DNA from 3 places in the Rhizobium sp. NXC14 genome. Region 3 is predicted to be linked to each of the others. Evidence: predicted binding sites of a transcription regulator. Region 3 holds the regulator's gene; each other region holds the start of a gene.
What was found. The regulator LexA, encoded in region 3, represses DNA repair genes until DNA is damaged. The targets are predictions, from matches to a motif close to TGTTCNNNNTGTGTTCNG.
Positions count from the first base shown of each region.

Region 1: a site for LexA is predicted at 2,254-2,271, ahead of dnaE (DNA polymerase III subunit alpha). Genes of this name have one in related genera too.
Region 2: a site for LexA is predicted at 3,239-3,256, ahead of NXC14_RS31425 (ImuA family protein). Genes of this name have one in related genera too.

Region 1 covers NZ_CP021030.1:1,740,062-1,749,928, forward strand. The annotation lists gene NXC14_RS08515 (lipoprotein-releasing ABC transporter permease subunit) at 1-642, shown strand, start outside; gene NXC14_RS08520 (ABC transporter ATP-binding protein) at 657-1,340, shown strand; partial or broken gene NXC14_RS08525 (DUF5680 domain-containing protein) at 1,534-1,995, opposite strand; gene dnaE (DNA polymerase III subunit alpha) at 2,509-6,006, shown strand; gene NXC14_RS08535 (L,D-transpeptidase family protein) at 6,041-7,297, opposite strand; gene NXC14_RS08540 (DNA polymerase IV) at 7,521-8,813, opposite strand; gene NXC14_RS08545 (GNAT family N-acetyltransferase) at 8,890-9,477, shown strand; gene NXC14_RS08550 (hypothetical protein) at 9,452-9,867, opposite strand, start outside.
Region 2 covers NZ_CP021033.1:718,141-728,007, forward strand. The annotation lists gene NXC14_RS31415 (error-prone DNA polymerase) at 1-998, opposite strand, end outside; gene NXC14_RS31420 (DNA polymerase Y family protein) at 998-2,512, opposite strand; gene NXC14_RS31425 (ImuA family protein) at 2,433-3,194, opposite strand; gene dinB (DNA polymerase IV) at 3,676-4,764, shown strand; gene NXC14_RS31435 (SOS response-associated peptidase) at 4,761-5,258, opposite strand; gene NXC14_RS31440 (aldehyde reductase) at 5,364-6,341, opposite strand; gene NXC14_RS31445 (helix-turn-helix domain-containing protein) at 6,424-6,810, shown strand; gene NXC14_RS31450 (hypothetical protein) at 6,857-7,504, opposite strand; gene NXC14_RS31455 (cupin domain-containing protein) at 7,565-7,984, opposite strand; gene NXC14_RS31460 (SDR family oxidoreductase) at 8,010-8,762, opposite strand; gene NXC14_RS31465 (alpha/beta hydrolase) at 8,825-9,661, opposite strand.
Region 3 covers NZ_CP021030.1:2,088,064-2,097,930, forward strand. The annotation lists gene lpxA (acyl-ACP--UDP-N-acetylglucosamine O-acyltransferase) at 1-410, shown strand, start outside; gene NXC14_RS10310 (LpxI family protein) at 414-1,295, shown strand; gene lpxB (lipid-A-disaccharide synthase) at 1,292-2,461, shown strand; gene gltA (citrate synthase) at 2,488-3,777, opposite strand; gene NXC14_RS10325 (ComEC/Rec2 family competence protein) at 4,068-6,500, shown strand; gene lexA (transcriptional repressor LexA) at 6,481-7,197, opposite strand; gene NXC14_RS10335 (VOC family protein) at 7,396-8,292, shown strand; gene kdsA (3-deoxy-8-phosphooctulonate synthase) at 8,289-9,134, shown strand; gene eno (phosphopyruvate hydratase) at 9,276-9,867, shown strand, end outside.

The DNA of each region.
Region 1 (9,867 bases), 350 kb from region 3:
TCAATCATCTTCATGCCGCTCGAGGAAGCGCAGCTCTACTTCAATGCCGCCGGGCTGGTGCAGTCGATCGAACTCTTCGTCGATCATCCCGATGATATCGACGCCCTGAGGCCGAAGGTGGAAGAGGCGGCCGGCCGCCAGATCAACCTTACCGACTGGCGTCAGCGCAACCAGACATTCTTCTCCGCACTCCAGGTCGAGCGCAACGTCATGTTCATGATCCTGACGCTGATCGTGCTCGTGGCGGCGCTCAACATCATCTCCGGCCTCATCATGCTGGTGAAGGACAAGGGCAGCGATATCGCCATCCTGCGCACCATGGGCGCCAGCGCCGGCGCCATCATGCGCATCTTCTTCATGACCGGGGCGGCGATCGGCATCGTCGGTACCCTTGCCGGTGTGCTGCTCGGCGTTCTCGTCTGCGTCAATATCGAATCCATCCGCCAGTTCTTCTCCTGGATCTCCGGCACCGTGATCTTCAATCCGCAGGTCTATTTCCTCAGCCAGCTGCCGGCCGAGATGGATATCAGCGAAACGATCTCGGTGGTCATCATGGCGCTCAGCCTCTCCTTCATCGCCACCATCTTCCCGGCATGGCGCGCCTCCAGGCTCGATCCGGTGCAGGCACTGCGCTACGAATAAGGAATGCCGCATTCATGAACCGCAACCTCGTCCTCAACCTTACCGGCGTCGAGCGCCATTACGGGCAGGGCGATACGCTGCTCACGATCCTGAAGGGTGCGGATTTCTCGCTGTCTAAAGGGGAAATCGTCGCCCTTGTCGCCCCCTCCGGCACAGGCAAGTCGACCCTGCTGCATGTCGCAGGCCTGCTCGAGCATCCCGATGGCGGCGAGGTTACCATTAACGGCCTTGCCTGCGATGGCCTTTCCGATGAGAAGCGCACCGCGATCCGCCGACGCGAGATCGGCTTCGTCTATCAGTTCCATCACCTCCTGCCGGAATTTTCCGCGCTTGAGAACATCATGATGCCGCAGCTGATTGCCGGCCTGTCCTGGAAGGAGGCCCGGGAGCGAGCCGGCCAGCTTCTCGATTATATGCGCATCGGCCATCGCGGTTCGCATCGCCCGGCTGAACTTTCCGGCGGCGAACAGCAGCGCGTCGCGATCGCCCGCGCCGTCGCCAATGCGCCGACGCTGCTTCTTGCCGACGAGCCGACCGGCAATCTGGATCCGGAAACGGCAAGCTACGTCTTCGATGCGCTGGAGGCGCTGGTGCGCCAATCCGGCCTTGCCGCCCTCATCGCCACCCACAACCATGAACTTGCCGGCCGCATGGATCGGCGCGTCACGATTTCGGACGGCAAGATCGTCGACTTTTGAGACGGCTATCCATGGCTGTTTTGTTGACCACCTCACCCTAACCCTCTCCCCGTAAACGGGGCGAGGGGACTTGCCCAGCGAGAGGTAGGTGGGGAACGGAGGGGGCGCGGCCATCTCCTTCGCCCCGCAAGCGGGGAAAGGGTGCCGGCATGCGGATGAGGGGCTGATCTCGCCGACCTCCTGGTCGGACATCAGGAATAACCAGCCCACCGCGATAATCGAGCACATAGGCCTTCCGCTCCTCGACCATGATGCATTCCTGGCCGCTGAATCCCTCGCAGCCGCCTTCGCTGCGGTCGACATAGCGGCCGAACGGATGATCGAATTCGATTCCGCCGAGAAAGCGGCCCTCCCGATACATTGCCGACAGCGCCGCCTTGATCACCGTTCCGGCGGCTCTGCCGTCGATCAGATCGGACGCGACGACGCGGCCGAAATAATTCATCGCCCAGACGGGTTCGCCGGCAAACCAAATCACTTCCTGTCCGGCGAAGTCGGTGCCGCCGAAGTAGCTGTCGAGATAGGACCAGTCGCCGCGCTCGTAGCCGATATCGTGAGCACCCGGCCGGCAGGGCGGACGAGACACACCACCGCCGACATAGGTCGCGGCCTTCGCCTCTACGATGAAGTCGTTCAGTATCACGGTGTCGAGCATTATCATCTTCCTCCTGCCTCATCTGATACGGATATAGCAGAACGATGAGAACATAAGAAGAACAAAAGAGTGGGCATCGCCCGATCGACTTGGCGCAGGTGCATCAGACATCGACTGCGCTGTACGGATCCGTTCGGCAGGCGATGTCGAGCCGGTCGCGGAGCATGTTCAAAGCCAGCGCCGACGGCGAGGTTCGATTCGCAGTCCGGAGCCGGCATTTTCAAACGCAAGCGCAAAGGAAAAGATTCCTGTTGACATCGGAACATAGATGGAACAAATTGAAAACATAACAAGTAAAGGAGAGCCAGATGACTGACATGATCCGTGATATTGCAGCATTCACCTCCATCGCAATGTTCGTTGCCAGCTTCTCGCTGATCGTCATCGCGATCTAAAGTTTTCAGGGGATCGCATGGCAGTCATGCGGTTCGCACGCGGGTCTTCTTCTGGACATCATTGCCCTCAATGCCGACAATGCATCCGATTCATTTCGGTTAATTGGGAAGGCATATCATGGCGGACACGGAAAAGGGTTCAATGGGTGAGGCGACCGGCGGCACGCCGGGCTTCATCCACCTGAGGGTCCACTCCGCCTATTCGCTTCTTGAGGGTGCGCTGCCTCTGAAGAAGATCCTCTACAAGGCGACCAGCGACAGTCAGCCTGCGATCGCCATTACCGACACCAACAATCTCTTCGTCGCCCTTGAATTCTCCCAGAAGGCAATGGACGAGGGCCTGCAGCCGATCATCGGCTGTCAGGTCTCCATCGACATGGAAGACGGATTGGAAAGTGAGAAGCGCGGCGGTCAGCAGGCCCTGATCAAGCTGCCATCGATCGTTCTACTTGCCGCGACGGAGGCCGGTTATGAAAGGCTGGTCGATCTCGTCAGCCGCGCCTATCTCGGCGGCGATAGCAACCAGGCCATACATGTCAGAGCCTCCTGGCTGGAAGAGGCAGGCACGGAAGGTCTGATCGCCTTGACCGGCGCCCTGACCGGACCGGTCGACGCGGCTGTCAGGGAAGGTCATCCCGGCCAGGCGGGAGCCCGGCTGCTCACGCTGAAGCGTCTCTTCGGCGACAGACTCTATGTCGAACTGCAGCGGCACGGCACCTACGACAAGCGGCACGAGCAGAAGATCGTCAGGCTTGCCTACACGCATGACCTGCCGCTCGTCGCCACGAACGAGGCCTTCTTTCCGACCCGCGACGATTACGACGCCCATGATGCGCTGATGGCGGTTGCGCATAACGCCATCGTCTCGGACGACAGCCGCTTTCGCCTGACGCCGGATCACTATCTGAAAAGCCGGGCCGAAATGGCCAAGCTCTTTGCCGACCTGCCGGAAGCGCTTGAGAACACGATCGAGATCGCCAGGCGCTGCTCCTTCGTGTTGAAGACAAGAAAGCCGATCCTGCCGCGCTTCACTGGCGCCACCGACGATGCCGAGGAGGCCGAACGCGCCGAGGCGGGCGAATTGCGCCGCCAGGCGGTGGAAGGGCTGGACATGCGGCTTGCCACGCTCGGCATGTCGCCGGGTTACGAGGAAAAGGATTATCGTGAGCGGTTGGAGTTCGAGCTAAGCGTTATCGAGCGCATGCGCTTCCCGGGTTACTTCCTGATCGTTTCCGACTTCATCAAGTGGGCCAAGCAGCATGATATTCCCGTCGGTCCCGGTCGCGGTTCGGGCGCCGGTTCGCTGGTCGCCTATGCATTGACCATCACCGACGTCGACCCGCTGCGCTTCTCGCTGCTCTTCGAGCGCTTCCTCAATCCGGAACGCGTCTCAATGCCTGACTTCGACATCGACTTCTGCCAGGACCGTCGCGAAGAGGTGATCCGTTACGTTCAGGCGAAATATGGGCGCGAGCAGGTGGCGCAGATCATCACCTTCGGTTCGCTGCAGGCGCGCGCCGCACTTCGCGACGTCGGCCGCGTGCTGGAAATGCCCTACGGTCAGGTAGACAAGATCTGCAAACTCGTGCCGAACAATCCGGCCAATCCGACGCCGCTCTCTAAAGCGATCGAAGAGGAGCCGAAGCTGCAGGAGGAGGCGGCGAAGGAACCGGTGGTGGCGCGCCTGCTCGACATTGCCCAGAAGATCGAAGGGCTTTATCGCCACGCCTCGACGCATGCTGCCGGTATTGTCATCGGCGATCGGCCGTTATCCAAGCTGGTGCCGATGTATCGCGATCCGCGCTCCGACATGCCGGTCACCCAGTTCAACATGAAGTGGGTGGAGCAGGCCGGCCTCGTCAAGTTTGACTTTCTCGGCCTGAAGACTCTGACGGTGCTGAAGGTCGCCGTCGATTTCGTCGCCAAGCGCGGCATCAAAGTCGATCTTGCGGCCATTCCTCTCGACGACAAACCGACCTACGAGATGCTGTCGCGCGGCGAGACGGTCGGCGTGTTCCAAGTGGAAAGTGCCGGCATGCGCAAGGCGCTGATCGGCATGAAACCGGATTGCATCGAGGACATCATCGCGCTGGTGGCGCTCTACCGCCCGGGCCCGATGGAGAACATCCCGACCTACAATGCTCGCAAGCATGGCGACGAAGAGCTGGAATCGATCCATCCGATGATCGACCACCTGCTCAAGGAAACGCAGGGCGTTATTGTCTATCAGGAACAGGTGATGCAGATCGCCCAGGTCCTGTCGGGCTATTCGCTTGGCGAGGCCGACCTTCTGCGCCGCGCCATGGGTAAGAAGATCAAGGCGGAGATGGACCAGCAGCGCGAACGCTTCGTCGTCGGCGCGGTCAAGAACGGCGTCTCGAAGCCGCAGGCCGACAACATCTTCGAACTCTTGGCGAAGTTTGCGAACTACGGCTTCAACAAGTCGCACGCCGCCGCCTACGCCATCGTCTCCTACCAGACGGCCTATATGAAGGCGCATTATCCGGTCGAGTTCCTCGCCGCCTCGATGACGCTCGACATGTCCAATACGGAAAAGGTCAATGATTTCCGGCAGGACGCCAAGCGCTTGGGCATTGAGGTGATTGCGCCCTCGGTGCAGACATCCTTCCGACATTTCGAGACCGGCGATAACCGCATCTATTATGCGCTCGCCGCTTTGAAGGGCGTCGGCGAATCCGCCGTCGACCACATCGTCGAGGTGCGTGGCGACAAACCTTTTGCCAGCATCGAGGATTTCTGTCTGCGCATCGATCCGCGCCAGGTGAATCGCCGCGTGCTCGAAAGCCTGATCTATGCCGGCGCCTTCGATTGTTTCGGCACCGACCGCGCCCAGCTTTCCGCCGGCCTCGACCGCATCCTCGGTTATGCCCAGCGCGCCCAGGAAAATAAGCTGAGCGGCCAAGCGGACATTTTCGGCAGCGCACTAAACTCGGGCCCGGAGAAGATCTCCTTGCCGCCCTATTCACCCTGGCTGGCATCGGAGCGGCTGCTCAAGGAGTTCCAGGTGCTGGGCTTCTATCTGACGGCCCACCCGCTCGATTCCTACAACAACATCCTGCAGAAGATGCGTGTGCAGACTTTCGCCGAGTTTTCAGCGGCCATCAAACAGGGCGCCGCCAATGCACGCCTTGCCGGAACCGTCATCTCCAAGCAGGAGCGCAAGACCCGCACCGGCAACAAGATGGGCATCATCGTCTTTTCCGATTCTTCAGGCCAGTTCGAGGCGGTGCTGTTTTCGGAGATGCTGAACCAATATCGCGACGTGCTCGAGTCCGGAAAATCCTTCCTGCTGACAGCGACCGGTGAGGAGCGGCCGGAGGGTATCGGTCTTCGCATCCAGACGATCCAGTCGCTTGAGGAAAAGTCGCTGCAGATGCAGAAGGCGCTGCGCGTTTATGTCCGCGATTCCGGGCCGCTGAAGATGGTTGCCGGCCATCTGAATGCTAAGGGTGACGGTCTGGTTTCCTTCATTGTCATCAAGGAGGAGGGCAAACGCGAGGTGGAAGTGGCGCTGCCGGAGAAATACCGCATCACCCCCGAGATTGCTGCCGCTCTTCGCGCCGCCCCCGGCGTCGTTGACGTCGAGCTTGTCTGATCAACACAGTTGATGATCGACCCCGTTGATCTCGTCACCCACGGGTGATCGTGATGAAATCCGTGCCTTCGCCGGTTTCCCGGCCAAGGCCGGTGTCGGAGATCGTCAGCGTCGAGCCGGGCGCGATCAGTGCGTCGATCCTGCGGCGGGCCTCGTCGGGGATCGTGATGCGGCTCAGCGAAAGGGCAATCGGCTTGCCCATGACAATGGAGCTTTCCTGGCTGGTGATGCCGAGTCGTTTCATCGTCTCGCGGGAGAGGTTGTTGCTAAGTGTGACGCCGAACCAGTCCGCCGTTCCGGCCTGTTCATCGACCGCATGCAGCGTGAAAAAATGCGTGCCGAGCGCCAATCCCGGATCGGCGATCGTTACCGGCGCTTCGAAAATCGGCTTGAAGGCCTGCCGCACCATGATGACGCCGTTCGGAGGCTCGCCCTTGCCGGCTGCGGAATAGACCGATGTGAGAAGTCTGTCGGAGACCAGGCTCCTGTCGCCGGCAAATTCCGTCGGCCGCAGCATCTTGAAGGCGTTGATCGCCTGCACGGTCGACGGACCGAGCAGCCCGTCCGGACTGCCGGCGGAAAAGCCGAGCTGATTGAGTATCGTTTGAATGTCGATCACCGTTTCGCGCAGCGTTCGCCGCGTGACGAGCATGCTGATCGGCTCGGACGGCGGCCGGACCTCCGGCGCGGTAACCGGCGATGCCGCCGGCATCGGCATTGCGGCGGTGTCGTTCATCGCCACCTGCACCGGTGTCCCGGGACTGACGGGGATGGAGGGCCGCAGCTCGACATCCGAAAGGAGCGGCATCGCTGCCGGCGCATCGGGGCGGAAAAGGTTCGGATGGTCGATCGGCTGCGGCACCAATTCGTCGTCGCTGATGATGACGGGAATGCCGGGCTCGGTCATTCGGTAGAGCATTTTTGCGAAGGCGCCGGGCATGCGGACGCAGCCGTGCGAGGCGGGATAACGCGGCACGGAATTGGATTCGTGCAGCGCGATTCCGGACCATGTCAGGCGTTGCATGAACGGCATCGGGGCGGCCGAATAGAGGTTGGATTCGTGGTATTTCTGCTTTTCGAGCACCGAGAAAATGCCGCTCGGAGTCGTATGGCCGTCCTTGCCGGTCGAGACCTTCGAGGTCGCGACGACGTCGGTGCCGTCATAAACCACAAGCGACTGCTTGTTCTTCGAGACGAAGATCTGCAGCGTGCGTGCATCCGCGGCAAGAGCAGGGTGCACGAGTGCGGTGGCCGACAGCAAGCCGAGGCCGAAGACAAGACGCGAGAACATGATACCCAACCATACGCAATACTGGCCCTGCACATTATGAGACGAAGTTTAAGGAAGATTTTAAACCCCGGACTCATCGGCTTGCCCGGAACGGTGCAGCGTTCCGCGCTGACGACACGCATACATAAAAGGCAAGCATGCCGGATGAATCAAAGTTTGATCTGTTTGGTTTAAGGTATTGTTTTTATTTTGCGTCTCTAACAAGCGCGCACCGCGAGATGTTCTAGTGATCGCGCTTGCCGCTGCCGAAGGTGTAGCCGGTTTCGACCGTATTCTTGCCGAACTTGTCGCGCAGCTTGTCCATCGCCGCTTCGGCCGCCGCCCGCCGGCCTGACTGCCGGTCAATCAGATCGGGCGGATCGGCGCAGGTGGCATCGCCGAGGTCGGTGACGCCTATGCCGATCAGGCGGAATTTCGTACCGTCCGTTTCCTTTTCGAGAAGTTCGAGCCCGATGCGGAAGATCCTGTCGGCAAGCTGGGTCGGGTCCTCGAGCTTGCGGTTGCGGGTGCGCGTCTTGAAGTCGGCGCTCTTCATCTTCAGCACCACCGTCCGGCCGGCAATATCGTTTTTCTTAAGCCGCCAGGAAACCTTCTCGGAAAGGTTGCGCAGGATCGGCACCAGATCGTCGTGGCGCGAGATGTCGTCGAAAAAGGTCGTTTCGGCCGAAACGCTCTTGGCGGCGTCGTTGAGATGCACCTCGCGGTCGTCGATGCCGCGCGAGAGCCGCGCAAGGCGCTGGCCGATACTGCCGTAGCGGCGCATCAGATCGTTCTCCTCCATCTGCTGTAGCTGGCCGATGGTGCGGATGCCGTCCGCCTCCAGCGTCGCGGCAAAGGCCTTGCCGACGCCCCAGATGGTGGTGACGGGACGCGGCGCCAGAAATTCCACCGCTTCTTCACGGCCGACGACGGAAAAGCCGCGCGGCTTCTGCAGGTCGGAAGCGACCTTGGCGAGGAATTTGCAATAGGAAAGCCCGACCGATACGGTAATGCCGATCTCCTTTTCGATGCGGCGAGCGAATTTGGCGAGCGTACGCGCCGGTGGATCATGATGCAGCCTCTCCGTGCCGCCCAACTCCAGGAAGGCTTCGTCGATCGACAGCGGCTGCACCAGCGGTGTCAGATCCTGCATCAGTGCGCGCACCTGGCGCCCGACCCGGACATATTTTTCCATGTCCGGGCGTATGACGACGGCCTGGGGGCATGCCTCCAGCGCCTTGAACATCGGCATCGCCGAACGCACGCCGTGGATACGGGCGATATAGCAGGCAGTGGAGACGACACCGCGTTTGCCGCCGCCGATGATGACCGGCTTGTCGGCAAGTTCGGGATTGTCACGCTTCTCGACCGCCGCGTAGAAGGCGTCGCAATCGATATGCGCGAGCGTCAGTCGATAGAGCTCGCGATGGCGCACCAGACGCGGGCTGCCGCAGGATAGGCAACGACGCGCCTCACCCTTCTGCTCGGCAAGGCAGTCGCGACAGAAGCCGGGTGTCTTGTCAGGCGCGGGCGTCATGGTGAGAACAAAGGTTGAACGGCGCGACACTACGCCTTAAGCTTATGAGTCACAAGAGAGGACGGGAGCTTTGCCTTTGGATAAAGATCTTCGTTTCGAGCCGGTGACGGCAGACCGGTGGGGCGACTTCGAGACTCTGTTCGGCCCGCAGGGCGCTTTTTACAATTGCTGGTGTGTCGCGCTGCGCTTGCCGCATGCGGCGAGGACGACGATGACGGCCGACGAGCGCAAGGCGCATATGCGCGAACGGATCGGGGCCGGGCCGCCGCCGGGGATCATCTGTTATGCCGATGGCGGACCGGTCGCCTGGGTGCAGGTCGGGCCGCGCCACGACGTGCCGCAGTTCAATTCACCGCGCACCGTCTCGCGGCCGCTGGAGGAGGATGATGCGCGTGATCCCTCTATCTGGGCTGTCAGCTGCTTCTTCCTGCTGCCGAAACTGCGCGGCAGGGGATTAAGTCATCGCCTGCTCGCCGGCGCGATCGACCATGCCCGGCGCCAGGGCGCGCGGCTGCTCGAAGCCTGCCCGATCGATCATGCGAAGCAGTCGAAATCGGTGACGCTCTGCATCGGCTCGACGGCAATCTTCGAGGCAGCCGGTTTCGAGACGATTGCCAGACGCAAGGACGGCCGTCCGCTCATGCGGCTGGAACTGCGCGGTTGATTGTGCCGGAAAGGAAGTGGGCCTCGATCAGCTCGGCCGCATGCGCCCAATCGGTGGCCCGGGTGATGTCGTCGGCTGCCGCCGGAGCGAAACGATGGACGGGCGAATCCGGCATCAGGTGAATGAGCAGGCAATTGGCGACGTGATCCCTGACGGAATGCAGATTGCGCGCCATATCGTCGATAAAGACAACGGGAAGGGAGCGGCTGGCATGCAAGGCGTGGACGATCGGCCCCTTGGGCTCTTCGCTGGCAAGCAGCGGAAAGAGCAGACCCATCCTGTCGAGCAGGCGACGGCGCTGCTCCTGGAACCGCGGCTGCATGGCCGTCAGAAACAGGACATCGGCCTCGCGCGAAAGCCGGTCGAGCGTTTCGACTACGCGGTCGAGCG
Region 2 (9,867 bases), on a different replicon from region 3:
CGCCCCTGGCAGAGAATGCCTTGCGATCGGGCGTAGCGGACGATCGAGAACACCGTCAAAAAAAAGGGGGCGTATTTCATCGTCTCGATCAGCGCCAGCTCGTGGCGGATGGTCTTTTCGACGTGAGTTGGCAGACCTTCTGGATAGCGCGTCTTCACGCCCTCCCAGGTGTAGCGCTCCAACGACTGCTGCGCCGTCATGCCCGGGATCAGCGCCTCTTCGGGGTATTGATAGACCAATTCCTTCAGCGAGAATCTGCACCGCTTGACGATTTCCATCGTGCGCGCCAGGGCTTCCGGGTATCGGGGAAACAGACGCGCCATTTCTTCCGGCGGCTTAAAAAACCGATCGGCGTGGCGCTCGCGCTCGAAGCCGACATCGTCGATGGTGGTGCCGGTTCGAATGCAGGTGACGACATCCTGCAGCTGGCGCCGGCCGGGTTCATGAAACAGCACATCGTTCGTGACGACGGTCTTCACCCGATCCTTCACCGCCAGGTTCGACAGTTGATGCAGACGCAATTGATCGTTGGGCCGCCGGCGCAGGCAAAGCGAAACATAGGCGCGATCATCGAAGACCTCGGCCATCTTCCTGAGCTGCACGGCGCAGGTGTCGTCCGGCATATCCGGCACGAGGATGCCGACCAGCCCTTCGGCATAGAGCGCGACATCATCGAGATGTAGGATGCAGTTGGCTTTCCCGCCCCGGCCCTTGCCGAGCGTCAGCAGCCGCGTCAATCGTGAATAGGCCGCCCGATCGGTGGGGTAGACGAGGATCGACATGCCGTCCTGCAGGTCGAGCCGGCAGCCAACAACGAGCCGGAGGCCCGTGGCGCGCGACGCCTCCAGCGCCCGGACGATGCCGGCGAGGCTGTTGCGGTCGACGACGCCCAGCGCTTCGATGCCCATGAGCTTTGCGGTCGCGAACAGTTCCTCCGCCGAGCTTGCTCCCCTCAGGAAAGAGAAATGCGTGGTCACCTGCAGTTCGGCATAGCGCATCACGCAAACACTCCATGCAGGAACCATTTGTGCGATCCGGTTTCCGCATCGACGCCATCGCCGGATCGGAAAATCCAGAAGCGCTCGCCGGCATCGTCCTCGACGACGAAGTAGTCACGAACGGCGATCCATTCCGAGCTGCGTTGCCACCATTCGCCAAAAATCCGCTCCGGGCCGTCGGCGCGTTTCACCCGGCGCCGCTTGCCGCGCCACGTAAAGGAGAACGGCGGATGATCGGGCAGAAGCGCAATCACTTCGATCAGTTCGGGATGGGCCAGAAGCCGCGACGGTCTCGGCCAATGCAACGGCCAGGTGGCGCCGTCTTCCGGCGCCGTCGGCGCGATCCGCTGCACGCTGCGTTCCGGGACATCGCTTGCCACGGGTGCCACCCGGAAAATCCGCTGGCCGCCGCGATTGCCGAGCACATCGATGAGCGGCGTCACATCGGTTACCTGCTCTTCGATCAGCGATGACGCCGACTGTGTTTCGATGAGCGGCTCAGCGAGGATGGCGGCGAGGCTGAGCTTCTCGATACCGAAGCCAGGCTCGATCTTCTCGATGCGATCCTTGAACAGTTTTGTCAGCCAGGCGATGTCGCGGACAGGTTTGGCCGTGCCTGCCCGGAGCGCCTGGATGGTGTTGTCGACCCGATGAACAATGAGGTCGGCGCGCCGCACGCCAAGCCCGCGCTTTTCGAGCTTAAGACAGAGCTGCCGCACGAGGCGGCTCACATATTTCTCGATCGTTTCGGCTGCGCCGATCGGCTCGGCAAAGGATTTATGCACCTCGACCAGATCAGCCGGCCGAATGGGATCGATCGGCTCGGCGAGCCGGCCGAACATCTGGTCGAGGCGCCGTCCGACTTCCGGCCCGAAACGCAGCGTCAGCGGCGCTCGCGGCGTGGCCGCAAGCTCGCCCACGCTGGTAAAGCCGAGGGTGCGGAGGCTTCCGACGATGTCAGCCGGCAACCGCAGCAATGACAGCGGCAACCGGTTGATGGCTTTAGCGGTTTCGCCGCGCGGAATGATGATCGTCTCGCGATCGGTCGACCGAGCGAGTGCATGCGCCGCACCCCAGGTGTCGGCGATCGCCGCGCGCGCTGCAAGACCGCGGCCGCGGAAGCGATTGACGAGGCCTGACAACATAAGGTCTTCGCCACCCTGAAGATGGTCGGCGCCTTCCGTGTCCATGACGATGCCGTCGGGAGGATCCAGGGCAACGACGGGAGAATATTGCGACAAGGCCCAGAGCGTCAGCCGTTCGAGTGCCGCGAGATCGGCCGTCGGATCGGCATCGATCATCATCAGGCCTTGAACGAGCGCCTGCGCCTTGGCGGCCGGCATGCCGACACGAAGGCCGAGCTTGAGCGCTGCCTGATCGGCTGCCGCAATCCATCGCTTCGAGCCGCTCTTGGCGATCACCACCAGCGGTGTTTCAACCGAGAGCGAAGGATCGGCTCGCCTGATCCGGTCGGTCGGCAGTGTCGGAAGAAAGACAGATACGACCCTGGCCATCGCATGCTCCGATAATGAATTCTCCTCCCTCGCCTGCCCTCACCCGCATCAGTTCCGCCAACCAGCGCGCCCTGCCGACGCCCGGCACGGGAAGCGGTTCAGACGGCAGCACCGAGATTCGCCAGCGCGTTGCCGCCGCCGTCGGCATGCCGAAGTCGGAGGCTTCCGTCTGCCGCCGCCAGCGGCGGATCACCAGTCCGAGTGTTCCGGACTTTTCAGCCGCCAACTGCAGCCGGCGTGAGGCTGTCATCGGCAGGCGCACCAGTTCGGCAACGACGGCGCCAAGCCCGCCATAGCGCAGCGCCTCCTCGAAGCTTGCGAGCACCGTCTCTTCCTTGTCGCACTCGACGAAGATAACGCGGTCCGGATGAAGCCCGACCTGGGCGAGCGCGGGAAAGAAGAGATCGAAGCGCGTCAGGCACCAGACCACCTTTCCGGTGGTGCGCGCCGCAATGCCACCGATGAAGAGGGCCGCGGCAGCCCCATCGATCGCGCCATTGCCGCCGCCGGCCACTTCATGCAGCGCGCCATAGGCCAGACCACCTCCGGGCAGCTGCGCATCGATCTCGGCAACACCGAACGGCAGGACGCCCTGACGGCGCAAGCCTGTCCCTTTCAGGCTGGCGATTTTCTCGCGCAACTCGTCAAGAACGGCGTTCGAAGTGGCGACGGTTATGGTCATGATCTCCTTACAGCGACCTGAATTCAACTTGAGAAGAGGCGATATGTTCTTTATTTGTTCTCAAAGCGAAAACGAGTCAATGCGCAATCGGCGCGCTCAAGTTGAGCGCAATGCTGCTCGCAAGGATTCCATAAAGCGATTCAAATCGATGGCTGCACTAGGAATTTTTTCGCAGGCGCCGACCCCACCACCCAACGATGGGCGATCGGAGAGGGTCGGCGGTGCAGGCAAGTTTTCCGAAATCAGTGCTTGCGATCGCCCTTGTCGCCCTCACCTTGCTTGGCCCATGTTTCGCCTTCTGGCGCTTGTCGGCGGAAAGCGATCGCGAGACGTCGACGCTTTCCTTGAACCTGCCCTTTGCGTCGCGGCGGACATAGCGCTTATTGAATCCGGTTGATATGGCACCGAAGGCTGTTATGTTCCCTCTTTGTTTCGGCGCGAAATTCCAGCTGCCGACGCAATCGCGATTGCTGAAGCCACCATGAACGACACGAGCTCAACCCCGGTCCGAAAAATCATCCATGTAGATATGGATGCCTATTACGCATCGGTCGAGCAGCGCGATAATCCGGAGTTACGCGGCAAGCCGATCGCCGTCGGCGGATCCGCGGCGCGGGGCGTGGTGGCGGCCGCGAGCTATGAGGCCCGCAAATTCGGCGTCCACTCGGCAATGCCGTCGGTGACTGCCAAACGAAAATGTCCGGAGCTGATTTTCGTGCCACCGCGCTTCGACGTCTACAAGGCTGTATCCCAGCAGATCCGTGAGATCTTTGCCGAATATACACCTCTCATCGAGCCGCTGTCGCTCGACGAAGCCTATCTCGACGTGACGCATAATCTCAAGGGCATGGAGATCGCCACCGAGATCGCACTGGAGATCCGCGCCAGGATCAAACAAGTCACTGGCCTCAACGCGTCGGCTGGAATTTCCTACAACAAGTTCCTCGCCAAGATGGCAAGCGACCTCAACAAACCCAATGGCCAAGCCGTCATCACGCCAAAAAACGGGCCGGCCTTCGTTCAACAGCTTCCCGTCAAGAAATTCCATGGCGTCGGACCGGCGACGGCGGAAAAGATGCGTCGGCTCGGTATCGACACCGGCGCCGATCTCAAGGAGAAGACGCTCGAATTCCTGGTCGAACATTTCGGCAAGTCAGGACCCTATTTCTACGGCATTGCCCGCGGCATTGACGAGCGCCAGGTCAAGCCAAACCGAGTGCGGAAATCCGTCGGCGCCGAGGATACGTTTTCGCAGGATCTCCATGCGTACGAGCCGGCCCGCGAAGGACTCCAGCCGTTGATCGAAAAGGTATGGGGTTATTGCGAGGCCAATGGGATCGGCGCCAAGACGGTGACGCTCAAGGTCAAATATGCCGACTTCAACCAGATCAGCCGCAGCAAGACAGTTGTGGCCCCTCTGCCGGCGATCTCTGACCTCGAAGAGATCGTCGGCCTACTGCTGGGGCCGATCTTTCCGCCGCGCAAGGGTATTCGCCTGCTCGGTGTCACCCTGTCCTCTTTGGAACGGCAAGCTTCTGGAAGGGAGCCGCAGTTGCGGTTGGCGCTTTAGACGGCCAGCATCGGCTGGGCAGGCGCGCCCGCGTGGCGCTTGACGCGGAACGTCCCTCCCGGCAGCGGCCGCAGGATTTCGTCTTCCGGGAGAAGACAATCGAGCCATGCCATGCGTTGATCGCGCGTCAGCACCGCCATTTGACGATCGTGGTAGGGCGCAATATCCGCATTCGCATCGATGGTCAGGATGGCATATGCCTCAGGCCAATCCTCAGTCGCCGGGCGCCAGATCCCCGCGAAATAGAACCAGTCGCCATTCGCGAGCGAGAAGCTGAAATTCTTATGACGAAACTCCGACGCCGGCACCAGGCAGCGATGGGTTGGAAACGTCCTTCCTTCAGACCGGACGACATCGACGGCGCGCGGTCCGCCGTCTCGGGGACGCAGCCCCCAAGGCAGTTCCACCATCTCCACATCGCCGTCGTGGCGTCTTATGATGACGCGGCGCTCGTCGAGCGGGGCGTCGGACTGGAAAACGGTCGCTTTCATAATATGGAACATATCAGGAACGACCTCGTTAGACATAGCGGCTGCAGAGATCAGAACAAATACCGCAAATCGCATTCGCCCAACCGACACCAAGACACGCAGTGGCCGTTAAATCGAGCTTACGACGCCATAACGAAATAGACTCCGGGCGGTATCGATGATGGTTTCCTCCTGAGCCCGAGGACGCCATCCCAGCACTCGCATAGCCTTCTCGCTGCTGCTCCTGCGAATGGGCCCGCTTGCTACCTTTTCCATCTCCGGTGTTTGCACCATCGAAGCGAGTTCGCCCAGCTTTTCCCTGAGGGTCTTCGCCATATCGAAGAGCGTGACGACGTCACCGCTCACACCGATGAAGCGCTGTCCCCTAGCCGCCTCCGCCGTCATCGCAAGGATGTGTAGGTCCGCCAGATCACGGACATCTACCATGCCGAAGCTCAAGCCAGGCAGGGGCGGAGCGCCCTGCAGCAGCTGTTTGATGAAAGCGATCGAGGCAGAAATGTCCGGCCCCAGAACCGGCCCGAAAATTCCCACAGGGTTGACGACCGACATTTCGAGAGCGCCCGCCTCCCTGTCGATGAAGTCCCAGGCGGCTCGCTCGGCAAGGACCTTCGATTTGATATAGGGTTGCACGTCCGGCCCGTTCGGGTTGGTCCAATCCTCCTCGTCAAAGACCTTGTCGTAGTTGACGTGACCGTAGCCGATGGCTGCAAAGGAGGAAGTCAGCACGACGCGCTTCACACCGGCATCTCTTGCGGCGCGCAGGACGCGCAAGGTGCCGTCACGGGCCGGAACGATCAGTTCTTCCTCGTTCTCGGGTGCTTGCTGTGGAAATGGCGAAGCCACGTGGAGCACATAGTCGCAACCGGCAACGGCGGCCGGCCAGCCATGGTCATCGGTCAGATCCGCCAAGCTGAAAGAAAGCTCCTTGCCGACCTGCAGGCCAGCATTGCGCACCATTTCTCGAACTTCGGCTTCACGCCCGGCGCTGCGTATTGTCGTACGAACCTCATGGCCTTCCTTCAGAAGCTTTGCAACGACGTGACTGCCGACAAAACCCGAACCACCTGTAACCAATATCTTGCTCATTATGTCGCTCTGATTGTTTGCTTTACCGCAACATCCAGCTGTTATATGAGATTATCAAGTAGGATGGATTTTCGGACCTAGTATGAAGAATCAGACCATTGAGCCGCGTGTCTACGACGAAGACGAATGCGCGGGATGCACTGGCCCGGAGGCGATCGATATCCTGCGCTTCCAGCGCGCCATTCGTGCAATTACCGGCAAGTGGAAGATCGAAATCGTCTGCATCCTGGTCGAAGGGCCGCTCCGGTTCGGCGAATTGCGCCGACGGCTACCGGGGGTGACTCAGCATATGCTGACCGAGCAGCTGCGCGACCTCGCCAACAACGGCATCGTGATCCGCAATGCCTTCGCGGAGATTCCGCCTCGCGTCGAGTACGAGCTATCGCAGGCCGGGATCGACCTGATGCCGATGCTTCGCGAGATGCGTGACTGGATGCTCAAATATGAGCATCAATTGGCGGCGCCCTGACCGACCCCCGGCAAAACGCTAGTGATTGGAGAGTCGCAGCTGACCTTCATTCGCCGAAGGGGGCGTTCAGGACGAGATCCACTACCGAGGGAGCCTTGTAGCCCTGAACGAAACGTTCGCCGAAATCGCGCGCGAAGTTGTCATATGTCGTCTCCGCATTCCGTTCGACGATACAGCAAAAGCACTTCGTCATCTTTTGCTTCATTTCGAGCCTGGGGAACTCCGAAACGATTCTGGCCATGTCGCCAGAGGAAAGAGCGCTGTAGCGCCAACCGATGACATCGAGGCCGATCCCCGCAGTGCAGAGCGCAACCTCCGGCTCCTTGTACAGACCGATCGAAGGCGTCGAGTTGAGAGCGACGCTATCCCAGATCAATTGCGCGCGACGACCATCGACACCGCTTTGTGTCGCAAATGTTCGCGCAAGATCCGCCCCTTCCACCTCGAAACGGCGGGGTCCGGCGAACCTTTCGTTCAACGTAATGTCGTGCAGCAGCGTCCCGACGGCAACGACTTCCGCATCGTGTTCGATGCTATCGATCTGGCCAAGCCGGACCGCGAATAACCAGGAACGGACCACGTGGTTGAACAGATAGGGCTCGCAGTTTTTACGCGCGTAGTCGATCGTCTTGTTTACGAGCGGTGTGTCGGGAACGGACACCCCCGCAAGCATTCGACTGGCAGATTCGGTCATGATCAACTCCGGTGCTTGCTGAATGGGGCCGCCCGCTGGGTGGCGGGCGGCGGCTGCAGATTACTTCTGATCCGGGATGGTCAGCACCTTCTCGTCGGTATTGACGACGAACACCGCCAGCAGTTTCGACGGCTCCTTGTCACTGGCATTTGCACTGACGCCGTGATGGTCGCCCGGCAATTCCGTGAAGCTTTCGCCAGCCTTGAAGGTCCGAACTGGGCCTCCGTTGATCTGGCTCTTCACGGCACCTTCCAGGACCGTCGCATAGATGATCGCCGACTTCGCATGCGTGTGTGCCGGAGAGTAGCCGCCGGGACCGTATTCGACGAGGACGCCCCGAATGCTCTTACCTGGAACATCTGGAAGCGCATGCTCATAGACGAGCGTGACCTTCGCGTTCTTGGCCCCCGGCACGTTGTCGGCAAGTGCCGGAGCGGTGTGAGCGGAAGCCAGGAGCAGCGGGAGAAGATAGTATTTCATGGGATATCCTTGAAGGTTGGAAGCATCAGGTGGATCGGTGGCCGCGCAGCCAGCCTTCGAGCGAGATGCGACCGAGTCTCGCTTCGCCAAGCGGCACCAGCGACGTCTCCACGACCGTGCCGCCGAAATATCGCGCTTCGCGATCACTCACGACCCGCCGGCCGTCGCCGATCGCCTCGAGATAGCGCGCGACGATCCAGTCGAAAGGCGCACGGTCAGGGCCCGCGATGTCGAAGTGCTCGCCCCGCGGCGCGCCAGTAGCGGTTTCTGCTACGATGGCTGCCACATCGTCCGCGGCAATCGGCTGGAACAGACCCTGCGGTAGACGGACGATCCCATCGACGACACTGGCATCGGCGATGGCGCCGAGGAATTCCATGAACTGGGTGGCGCGCACGATGCTGAAGGGGACGCCCGAGCCTTCGACAAGCTTCTCCTGCGCCACCTTGGCCTGGAAATAAGCGTTGTCAGGCATGCGGTCCGTGCCAACGATCGACAGAGCCACATGATGGCGCACACCGGCCGCACGTTCGGCGGCGAGCAGATTACGGCCCGAGGCCTCGAAGAAGGCGAGCACCGCTTGCGGTTCGAATGAGGGTGAGTTGGCAACATCGACCACCACTTCCGCGCCGGCAAGGGCTTCCGAGAGCCCTTCGCCAGTGAGCGTGTTGACGCCGGTGCCAGGCGAGGCGGCGAGCACTTCGTGACCTGCATCGCGCAGCAGGGTGACGGTGCGCGACCCGATTAGTCCGCTACCGCCGATAACGACGATTTTCATGAACATGTCTCCATTGGAATGCGGGCCGAGAGCCGGCGTCCGGGACGCCGGCCTCCACTGACTCAGCCCTTCACGAAGGTCAGGAGATCGGGATTCACCACATCGGCATGGGTCGTGCACATGCCGTGGGGGAACTTCTCGTAGACCTTCAGCGTGCTGTTCTTCAGCAGCTTTGCCGATAGAAGCGCGGAGTCCGCGATCGGCACGATCTGATCGTCGTCACCGTGCATAACCAGCGTGGGTACGGTGATGATCTTCAGGTCTTCCGTGAAATCGGTCTCGGAGAAGACTTTGATCCCGTCATAATGCGCCTTCGCGCCGCCCATCATGCCCTGTCGCCACCAATTGTTGATGACGGCCTGGATCGGCTGCGCGCCGGGCCGGTTATAGCTGTAGAAAGGACCCGACGGCAGATCTATATAGAATTTGGAACGGTTATCGGCCAGCGCCTTACGCAGTCCGTCGAACACCTCGATTGGCAGGCCGCCGGGATTGGCTGCCGTTTTCACCATGATTGGGGGAACCGCACCGATAATGATCAGCTTGGCAACCCTGCCTTGCGGCTGCCCATGCTTGGCCACGTAATGCGTCGCTTCCCCACCACCGGTGGAATGGCCTATATGCACGACATTTCTAAGATCAAGATGCTCGACGATTGCTGCTGCGTCGGCGGCATAATGATCCATGTCATGACCTTCGCTCACCTGTGCCGAGCGCCCATGCCCTCGCCGGTCGTGAGCAACGACGCGATAGCCGTGCTGCAGGAAGAACAGCATCTGCGTGTCCCAGTCGTCTGATGACAGGGGCCACCCGTGGTGGAACATGATGGGCTGGGCGTTCTTCGGACCCCAGTCCTTATAGAAGATCTCAACGCCATCGCGTGTGGTGACAGTGGCCATGCTTTGGTCCCTTTCGAAGGTTGGCCTTTGGGCTGTGTTTGACTGGGCTGCGACCGGCCAGCTTGGAAGCAACGCGAGCGCCGTCACGCCGAGCCCCAGGCCAAGCATCTCGCGACGCCCGCGGTCGGCCGGTTCATATAAGCTTGTGTCTGTCATCAATCGTCCCCGGTTTTCGTTTGTGGCTGAATGGCTGTTGTTCATTCGGC
Region 3 (9,867 bases):
TGTCGAACAACGTCATGCTCGCCGGACATGTCGTTATCGAGGATCGCGTTATCCTGGGCGGCGGCTCGGCGGTTCACCAGTTCACCCGCGTCGGCCGCCACGCCTTCGTCGGCGGCCTGTCGGCGGTGAGTTACGATGTCATTCCCTATGGCATGCTGAACGGTAATCCCGGTCTGCTGGGCGGCCTCAACGTCGTCGGCATGACACGGGCCGGCATCGACCGCGCCGTCATCCACCGGGTGCGCCGGGCCTACAAGGCGATTTTCGAAGGAACGGGCTCCGTGCGCGAAAACGCCGCCGCGATCCGCGAGGAATATGCCGATTGCGAGCAGGTTGTGCAGATCCTCGACTTCATTGCAGCCGAGAGCGACCGCGCCCTGTCCTCCCCGACGCGGGGGCAGAAGGGCTAGTCCGTGGCTTTAACAGGCGACACCGCTGCGGGCCGGCTGGCGATCATTGCCGGCGGTGGCCTTCTGCCTTCCTATGTCGCCGAAGCCGCGCGCGCGGCAGGCGAAGATCCTGTAATCATCGCGCTGAAGGACGAGAGCGAGCCACGCTGGGAAGGCTATGATCACGCCGTTGTCGGCATCGGCGATTTCGCCGCCCTTGAGGGTCTCTTCACCCGATATGGCATCGGACGTGTTGTGATGTCGGGGAGCGTGCGCCGCCGGCCGGAATGGCGCGAGGTGCGCCCGACATTGCGCATTCTGATGAAGGTCCCGGCCGCCATTCGCACACTGCTCTCCGGCGGCGACGACACGGTTCTGCAGATGGTGATCCGGTTGATTGAGGGGAACGGCCGGCGCGTCGTCGGCGCCCACGAGATCGCCCCCGACCTGCTCGTTTCCGTTGGCCCGCTTGGCGCCGCCGCGCCCGGCAAGGAAGACCGGCACGATATCAGCCAGGCCGCCGATGCCGCCGAGACGCTTGGCCGGCTGGATGTCGGGCAGGGTGCAGTCAGCGTCGGCGGGCGCGTCGTCGCGCTGGAAGGACTTGAGGGCACAGATGAGATGCTGGACCGTGTCGCCGGCCTCAGGGCCGCCGGACGGATCTCGCCGCGCCGCCGCGGCGTGCTCGTCAAGCTCTGCAAGCCGCAACAGGATATTCGCGCCGACCTGCCGGCGATCGGCGTTGCGACAATCCTGAACGCTGCGAAAGCCGGCCTTGCCGGCATCGCAATCGAAGCCGGTCGCTCACTGGTGCTTGATCGGGCCGCGGTCATCAGCGCCGCCGACGAGGCTGGGTTGTTCGTCTGCGGCATCGATCGCGGTCTGCCGGCATGGGGGGTCGAATGAACGGGACGCCGCTGAAGATCGCCGTCATTGCCGGTGAAGTGTCGGGCGATCTGCTCGGGGCCGATCTCATCGCGGCGCTCAAGCGGATTTACAGCGGACCGGTGGAGCTTGTCGGCGTTGGCGGCGAGGGGCTGCAGGCGGAAGGTTTGAAATCCCTGTTCGATTTTTCCGAGCTGTCGATCATGGGCATCACCCAGGTGCTGAGCCGGCTGCCAAGGCTGTTTGCCCTGATCCGTCGCACCACGGCTGAGATCGTCGCTGCAAAGCCGGATATCCTTGTCATTATCGACAGTCCCGATTTCACCCATCGCGTCGCCAAGCGCGTGCGCACCGCGTTGCCCGATCTGCCTGTTGTCAATTATGTCTGTCCGAGCGTCTGGGCCTGGAAGGAATATCGCGCCACGCGCATGCTCGGCTATGTCGATCACGTGCTTGCCGTCCTGCCCTTTGAACCGGCAGCCATGCAGCGCCTCAATGGGCCGGCGACGACATATGTCGGGCATCGTCTGGTCGCCGACCCAGCGCTGCTGGAGACACGTCGCCTGCGCGTGGGAAGGCAGCCAGGCAACGGCCCGATCCTGCTCCTTCCCGGCTCGCGCTCCTCCGAGATCCAGAAGCTTCTGCCTTATTTCGAGGTCGCCACGAATGAAATCGTCGCCCGTAATGGGCCGACACGCTTCATTCTGCCGACCATAATGCACAGGCAAGCGCTCGTCCGCGAAATGACGGCGGGCTGGGCGGTAAAGCCGGAGATCGTCGTCGGCGCGCAAGCAAAATGGAAAGCCTTTGCCGAGGCCGATGCAGCCATGGCGGCGTCTGGAACCGTTATTCTCGAACTCGCACTTGCCGACGTTCCCGTCGTCTCCGCCTATAAGGTCGACTGGATCATGCGCATGCTGACATCGGGCATCAAGACCTGGACCGGCGCGCTGCCGAATCTGATCGCCGATTACCCGGTCGTGCCGGAATATCTGAACGATGTCGTCCGCGGCGCAAGCCTTGCACGCTGGATGGAAAGGCTGTCGGCCGATACCTATCAGTTGAAGGCCATGAAGGAAGGCTACGAGCTCATCTGGCAGCGCATGCAGACGGAAAAGCCGCCCGGCGAACAGGCCGCCGAAATCCTTCTCGACGTTTTGGAAAAGAAAAAACCCGGCCATTCCTGACCGGGTTTTTTTGAGCTCTGAAGCGATCAGCGCTTCGAAACCGGGATGTAGTCGCGCTTGGGTTCGCCGACATAGAGCTGGCGCGGACGGCCGATGCGCTGTTCTGGATCCTCGATCATCTCGTTCCACTGCGCGATCCAACCGACGGTGCGGGCAAGGGCGAAGAGCACTGTGAACATGGTGGTGGGGAAGCCCAGCGCCTTCAGCGTGATGCCGGAGTAGAAGTCGATGTTTGGATAGAGCTTCTTCTCGATGAAATATTCGTCGGTGAGCGCGATGCGCTCCAGCTCCATCGCCACTTCCAGCAACGGATCGTCCTTGATACCGAGTTCGCCGAGCACTTCATGCGTCGTCTTCTGCATGATCTTGGCGCGCGGATCGTAGTTCTTGTAGACGCGGTGGCCGAAGCCCATCAGGCGGAACGGATCGTTCTTGTCCTTGGCGCGGGCGATATATTCCGGAATGTGGTCGACCGTGCCGATTTCCGTCAGCATGTTGAGCGCTGCTTCGTTGGCGCCGCCGTGCGCGGGGCCCCATAGGCAGGCGATGCCGGCGGCGATGCAGGCGAACGGGTTGGCGCCCGATGAACCCGCGAGACGGACGGTCGAGGTCGAGGCGTTCTGTTCGTGATCGGCATGCAGGATGAAGATGCGGTCCATCGCGCGGGCAAGCACCGGATTGACCACATATTCCTCGCAGGGGACGGCAAAGCACATGCGCAGGAAGTTCGACGCATAGTCGAGATCGTTCTTCGGGTAAACGAAGGGCTGACCGATATGGTATTTATATGCCATGGCGGCAAGCGTCGGCATCTTGGCGATCATGCGCAGGCTGGCGACCATGCGCTGGTGCGGATCGGTGATGTCTGTGGAGTCGTGATAGAAGGCCGACAGTGCGCCGACGCAGCCGCACATGACGGCCATCGGATGTGCATCGCGGCGGAAGCCGGTGAAGAAGCGGCTCATCTGCTCATGCACCATCGTGTGGTGCGTGACGCGATAGTCGAAGTCCTTCTTCTGCGCGGCCGTCGGCAGTTCGCCGTAGAGCAGGAGGTAGCAGACTTCCAGGAAATCGCCGTGTTCGGCCAGCTGCTCGATCGGATAGCCGCGGTGCAGCAGCACGCCTTCGTCACCGTCGATATAGGTGATTTTCGATTCACAGGATGCGGTCGAGGTGAAGCCCGGATCGTATGTGAAGGAAGCGGTGTTCTTGTAGAGGGCACCGATGTCGATGACGCTCGGGCCGATCGTGCCGCTTTTAACGGCGAGGTCGACTGATTTGTCACCGATTTTTATTGTAGCGCTTTGATCCGTCATGCTGATCCTCCGAAATGTCGGTGGCGCCACAAAAGCGCCATAGGGGTTAAGCGTCCTTTCCGATAGCTATATGATCGCAACGCTAATGCCAAGTTACTGTGACGGCATTTTGTGCATTGCGGTATCACCTTTTAGGCACTGCAGCGATGAGCCGCACGCATAACGGAAGCTGATGATTCGACAGCCCTTTTGCCGCTTAAGATTTCCCCTCATATTTCAATCGATTATCCTTGCCGTATTTACTTGAAGGTTGCATTCTGGCGACTTCGGGGGGTGATCTTGGGCGGCGCATGCAGGAATTGACGACAGCCGAATTGCGGCCGGAAGCGGGCGTCGGCCTTGCCGATCCGCCGGATTTTCCTGCGCCTGCGGTGGTGACTCAATCGGTAAGGACGCAGTCGCAGACCCCCTTGCGTCATCGGCTACTGGCCGCCGCCTGGCAATCGCTGCCTGCCGGAGCCTGCATGCTGGGCGAAGAGGCCGATCATGGCCGAATGCTGCTGTTCTCGCCGGTCTTCCTCGGAGCCGGATCGGCCTTCTGGTTTCTTGCGGCATCGGATTTGCCCCTCGTTCCATCGCTGCTCTGCTTGCTGGTGTCGGCGGCCGCGGTTTTCCTCACCGGTCCCAGCCGGCCGGCCTTGCGCGCAAGTTTCATGGCGCTGGCACTTTTCGCGGGCGGCATGCTCTCGGCTCAGTTTGAGAGCTGGCGGGCTTCGACGGTGATCCTCGATTCATCCGTGACGACCGCGGTGACCGGCCGGGTCGAACGCCGGGAAGGCGACGGCCGCGGGCGCTGGCGCTACATTCTTGCCGTCACCGGCACCGAGGCTCCGGAGCTGAAACGGCCGCCGAGACGCATCACCGCGATCGTCCGGGGCGCCGATGCGCCTTTCGAGATCGGCGACATCATCACCGGCAAGGCACGGCTGACGCCGCCGGCGGGCCCCGCACTTCCCGCGCTCAACGACTTCTCCTTCGGTGCCTATTTCGACGGCATCGGCGCCAACGGTTTCTTCTATGGTGCGCCGGAGAAACTCGACTTGGAGGCAGGCCTGCAGGCGGCCAGCTGCACGTCGGAGGCTCTGCTCGAATGGCTCTACCGGCTGCGCAGCAGCATCGGCGACCGCATAAGATCGATCCTGCCCGGCGATACCGGCGCTTTTGCCGCTGCCCTGGTGACGGACGAACGGTGCGCCATATCGCACGCGACGACGGAGGCGCTGCGCCAGTCCGGCCTTGCCCATATCGTCGCGATCTCTGGCCTCAACATGGCGCTGTCGGCTGGCATCTTCTTCGTCGGCTTTCGGATGCTGCTCAGCCTCTTTCCCGGCGTCGCCCAAGCCTATCCGACAAAGAAGATCGCCGCTGCCGGCGCGCTCATCGCCGTCACCGCCTATTACCTGATCTCCGGTTTCGGGGTTTCGGCCGAGCGCGCCTTTATCATGATGGCCATCATGCTGATTGCCGTCTTCTTCGACCGGCCGTCGATCAGCCTGCGCAATGTCGTTCTCTCCGCGCTCATCATCATCGCCATTTCACCTTCGGAAGTATTGGGACCGAGCTTTCAGATGTCCTTTGCCGCCACATTGGCCTTGGTATCGGGCTATCAGTTGTGGAAGGACAGGCGTGTCCGCGAAAACGCTTTTCTGAAACTGCCGATCATGAGGCCGGTGGTTGCCGTCGCCGGTTTCTTCGGCGGCGTCTTCCTGACCTCGCTGATCGGCGGCTTTTCCACCGCATTGTTTTCGATTGAGCATTTTCATCGCCTGACGGCTTACGGCCTGCCGGCAAACCTTGCGACGATGCCGATTATCTCCTTCATCGTCATGCCGGCCGGATTGTTGGCGATGTTGCTCATGCTTTTCGGTTTGGACGCTCCGCTCTGGAAGGTCGTCGGATTCGGCCTCGATCTGGTGATTGCGGTTGCCAAGACGGTGTCCGGCTGGGGCGGTGATATCGGCATCGGCCGCTTGCCCGCCTGGTATTTCGCAGTGGCGGTGGCAGGCTTTCTGCTGCTGACGCTGCTGCGCACTCGGCTGCGCCACGTCGGCACCTCGATCATCGCCATCTCTACGCTCATCGTGCTGCTTCTGCCGGTTCCCCGGCCGCCGGATCTGCTGATTTCGGAGGATGGCAGTCTGGTTGCGGTCGTCGCGGCTGAGGCAATAGCTTCCAACCGTGAAAACCCGCCGGATTTCATATTCGACCAGTGGCAGAGAGCGCTGGTGCTGCCGACACATGATCCGCCGAAGATGCTGGATGGTCCGGCCATCCCGCCGGAAGGAGAAGGCCGCCGTGTCAGGCTTTCCCGCGATCAGCAGAACGAAGCGAGTGCGGCGATGCGGGCAGCCGCAGCAGGCGGTGAAGCAAACCGTTTTTCCTGCGTCAAGAAGGCTTGGTGCACATCAAGACTTGGCAATGGCCATATCGTCACCGTCATCGACAATGCCGCCTATCTCGGCCCGGCCTGCGATACGGCCGATATCGTCGTGACCTCGGTCCGTCTGCGTTTCAACAGCTGCCGTTCAGGTGGCACGCTTTTCACCGGCGAGACGCTGCGTAGGACCGGCTCGCTCGAATTGCGTTTCGCCGATGCCGGCCTGGAGGTCGCCACCGCATTCGATGCTTTGTCGCGACCATGGATGCGCCATCGCGCCTATGATTGGCGCAATGATCGTTTTACCGATTCCAGCCCATCCGGCGTCAGTGATAGCGACGGATGAGGCCGACGAGCTTGCCCTGCACCTTGACCCGGTCGGGCCCGAAGATGCGGGTCTCATAAGCCGGGTTGGCGGCCTCGAGCGCGATCGAGGCGCCCTTGCGGCGGAAACGCTTCAGCGTTGCTTCCTCGTCATCGACGAGGGCAACGACGATGTCGCCGGGACTGGCGGTACTGCCGTTGCGAATGATCACGGTGTCGCCGTCGAAGATGCCGGCGTCGATCATCGAATCGCCTTTGACCTCCAGCGCATAGTGCTCACCGGAGCCGAGCATATCTGAAGGAACGACGATATCGTGGGTGTTGTTCTGGATCGCCGAGATCGGAACGCCGGCGGCGATACGTCCCATGACCGGCACGGAGACGGAGTTGCCATTGTCGGCGACCGGCTTTGGCGCAGCGGGGGCGGCGACCGGCTGGGGCTTGCCGAGGCTGCCCTCGATGACGCTCGGCGAAAAACCGCGACGCTGAAGACTGGGGTTATAGGCCTCCGGAAGCTTGATCACCTCGAGCGCCCGGGCGCGGTTCGGTAGGCGGCGAATGAAGCCGCGTTCCTCAAGCGCCGTGATCAGGCGGTGAATGCCGGATTTCGAGGCGAGATCCAGGGCATCCTTCATTTCGTCGAAAGAGGGAGGAACGCCGGATTCCTTCATGCGCTCATGGATGAAAAGGAGAAGCTCCTGTTGTTTGCGCGTGAGCATCGACGTCAGACCCCGTGATTGAAACAAATCCAGAACGGACACTATATGTTCCATATGTGTTCCGCAAGTAGCTAAATTTCCGTAAAAGTTCACGTCAACTCGTGGAGATTTTTATTTTCATTTGCCGGATTGGCGCACATGTCTTGCATTGAGGGAGGTGCTGTCGCACATCTCTTGCCGGTTTCAGGAGGGATATTCATGAACGCGCATTCCGCCAGGTCGCACCCGCTGGATCATGTCGTGCTGCCCGTGGTCAATATCGATCTGGCGCGTGAGAGGCTTGGCAAGCTCGGTTTCACCGTCGCCGCCGATGCACGCCATCCCTTCGGAACGGAGAATGCCTGCGTCTTTTTCGCCGACAAGACCTATCTGGAGCCGCTTGGCGTGGCGAGTGTCGACGAGAGCGAGGCAGCGGCCCGCCAGGGCAACGTCTTCATCGCCCGCAATCGCGCCTTCCGTTTCCGCTGCGGCGAGGAGGGACTTTCTGCGCTGGCCTTCCTCAGCGAGGATGCCGACCTCGATCATAAGCGCTTCGTCAGCAACGGCGCGAGCGCCGGTGAGATGTTGCAGTTCAGCCGGCCGATGCGGATGCCGGACGGTTCGGAGAGCGTCGGCAGCTTTAAGCTGGCCTTTGCAGCTGATTTGCGCGCCCCCGATTTCTTTCTCTTTACTTGCCAGCGCATCAATTCGTTCCCTACAGATCGCGCCGCGCTGGAGACGCACGCCAATGGCGTGATCGGCATTGCCGAGATCGCACTTTGTGCACCGGACCCGGCGGCATTCGCCGCCTTCGTCGGGCTCGCGATTGGGCAGGCGGCGGTGGAGAAAACCGGTTTCGGCGTGAATATCGCGGCATCGAATGCAAAGATCAGCTTGATGACGCCGGAAGGGCTGGAGGCCTATTTCGAAACCGCTGTCTCATCAGCCGATCGCGGCCTGCGGGGGCGGGCAATCCTCTTCACCGTCATCGATCTTGCCGTGACAGAAGCGCATTTGGGTGCTAACGGGATCACATTCACACGCAAGAACAATCGCATTCTGGTGAAGCCCACGCCCGGGCAGGGTGCGCTCTTCGCCTTCGAGGAAACACGATGAGCACCGACACGAATTCCGAAGTCAGGATCGGCGAAGGCGAAGGCCAGGTGACTTTTTCCAATACTGGCCGCTTGTCGCTGATCGCCGGTCCATGCCAGATGGAGAGCCGGGATCACGCCTTCATGGTCGCCGGCACGCTGAAGGAGCTTTGCGGCAAGCTCGGCATTGGCCTCGTCTACAAGAGCTCCTTCGACAAGGCGAACCGTACCTCGCTCTCGGCTGAACGCGGCATCGGCCTGGAAAAGGGCATGGAGGTCTTTGCCGACCTCAAGAAGGAATTCGGCTTTCCCGTCATAACCGACGTCCATACGGCCGAGCAATGCGCCGAGGTGGCCAGGGTGGTCGATGTTCTGCAGATCCCGGCCTTCCTCTGCCGTCAGACCGACCTTCTGATCGCCGCCGCCAGAACCGGCCGCGCCGTCAATGTCAAGAAGGGCCAGTTCCTCGCCCCTTGGGATATGAAGAACGTTCTGAAGAAGCTCAACGCCAGCGGCAATCCGAATGTGCTCTTGTGCGAGCGCGGTGCCTCCTTCGGCTACAATACGCTGGTTTCCGACATGCGTTCGCTGCCGATCATGGCGGCGATGGGGGCTCCCGTCATTTTTGACGCCACCCATTCCGTGGCGCAGCCGGGCGGGCAGGGCGATTCCTCCGGCGGCCAGCGCGAGTTCGTGGAAACGCTGGCGCGCGCGGCAGTGGCGACGGGAATTGCCGGCGTCTTCGTCGAAACCCATCAGGATCCCGACAACGCACCGTCCGACGGGCCGAACATGGTCTATCTCAAGGACATGCCGCGACTGCTTGAGAAGTTGCTTGCCTTCGATGCGATCGCCAAGGCCTAACGTTCAACAGGCTGACATGATCGTGGTTTAGGCCACGATGCAATACCCCTTCGAAGGCGGGAAATTGCGCCATTGTAATTTGCACGCCTTCGATTATGACAGGCTTCGAACGACTTATCACCCACTGAGCAGGAAGAACCCATGACTGCAATCACCGATATCATCGCCCGCGAGATCCTCGATAGCCGTGGCAACCCCACCGTCGAAGTCGACGTCTATCTCGAAGACGGCAGCATGGGCCGCGCGGCCGTTCCCTCGGGCGCCTCGACGGGCGCACATGAGGCGGTCGAGCTGCGCGACGGCGGCAAGCGCTACCTCGGCAAGGGCGTCGAAAAGGCGGTCGAGGCCGCCAACAGCGAGATCTTCGACGCGATCGGCGGCATCGACGCCGAAAATCAGATCCAGATCGACAACATCATGATCGAGCTCGATGGCACGCCGAACAAGTCGCGCCTCGGCGCCAACGCCATCCTTGGCGTCTCGCTCGCCGTCGCCAAAGCTGCGGCCCAGGCATCCGGCCTGCCGCTTTACCGTTACGTCGGCGGCGCTTCCGCCAGCCTCCTGCCGGTGCCGATGATGAACATCATCAACGGCGGCGCTCATGCCGACAACCCGATCGACTTCCAGGAATTCATGATCCTGCCGGTCGGCGCCGATTCGATCGCCGACGCCGTGCGCATGGGTTCGGAAGTTTTCCATACGCTCCGCAAGGAGCTTGCCGCGCAGGGCCACA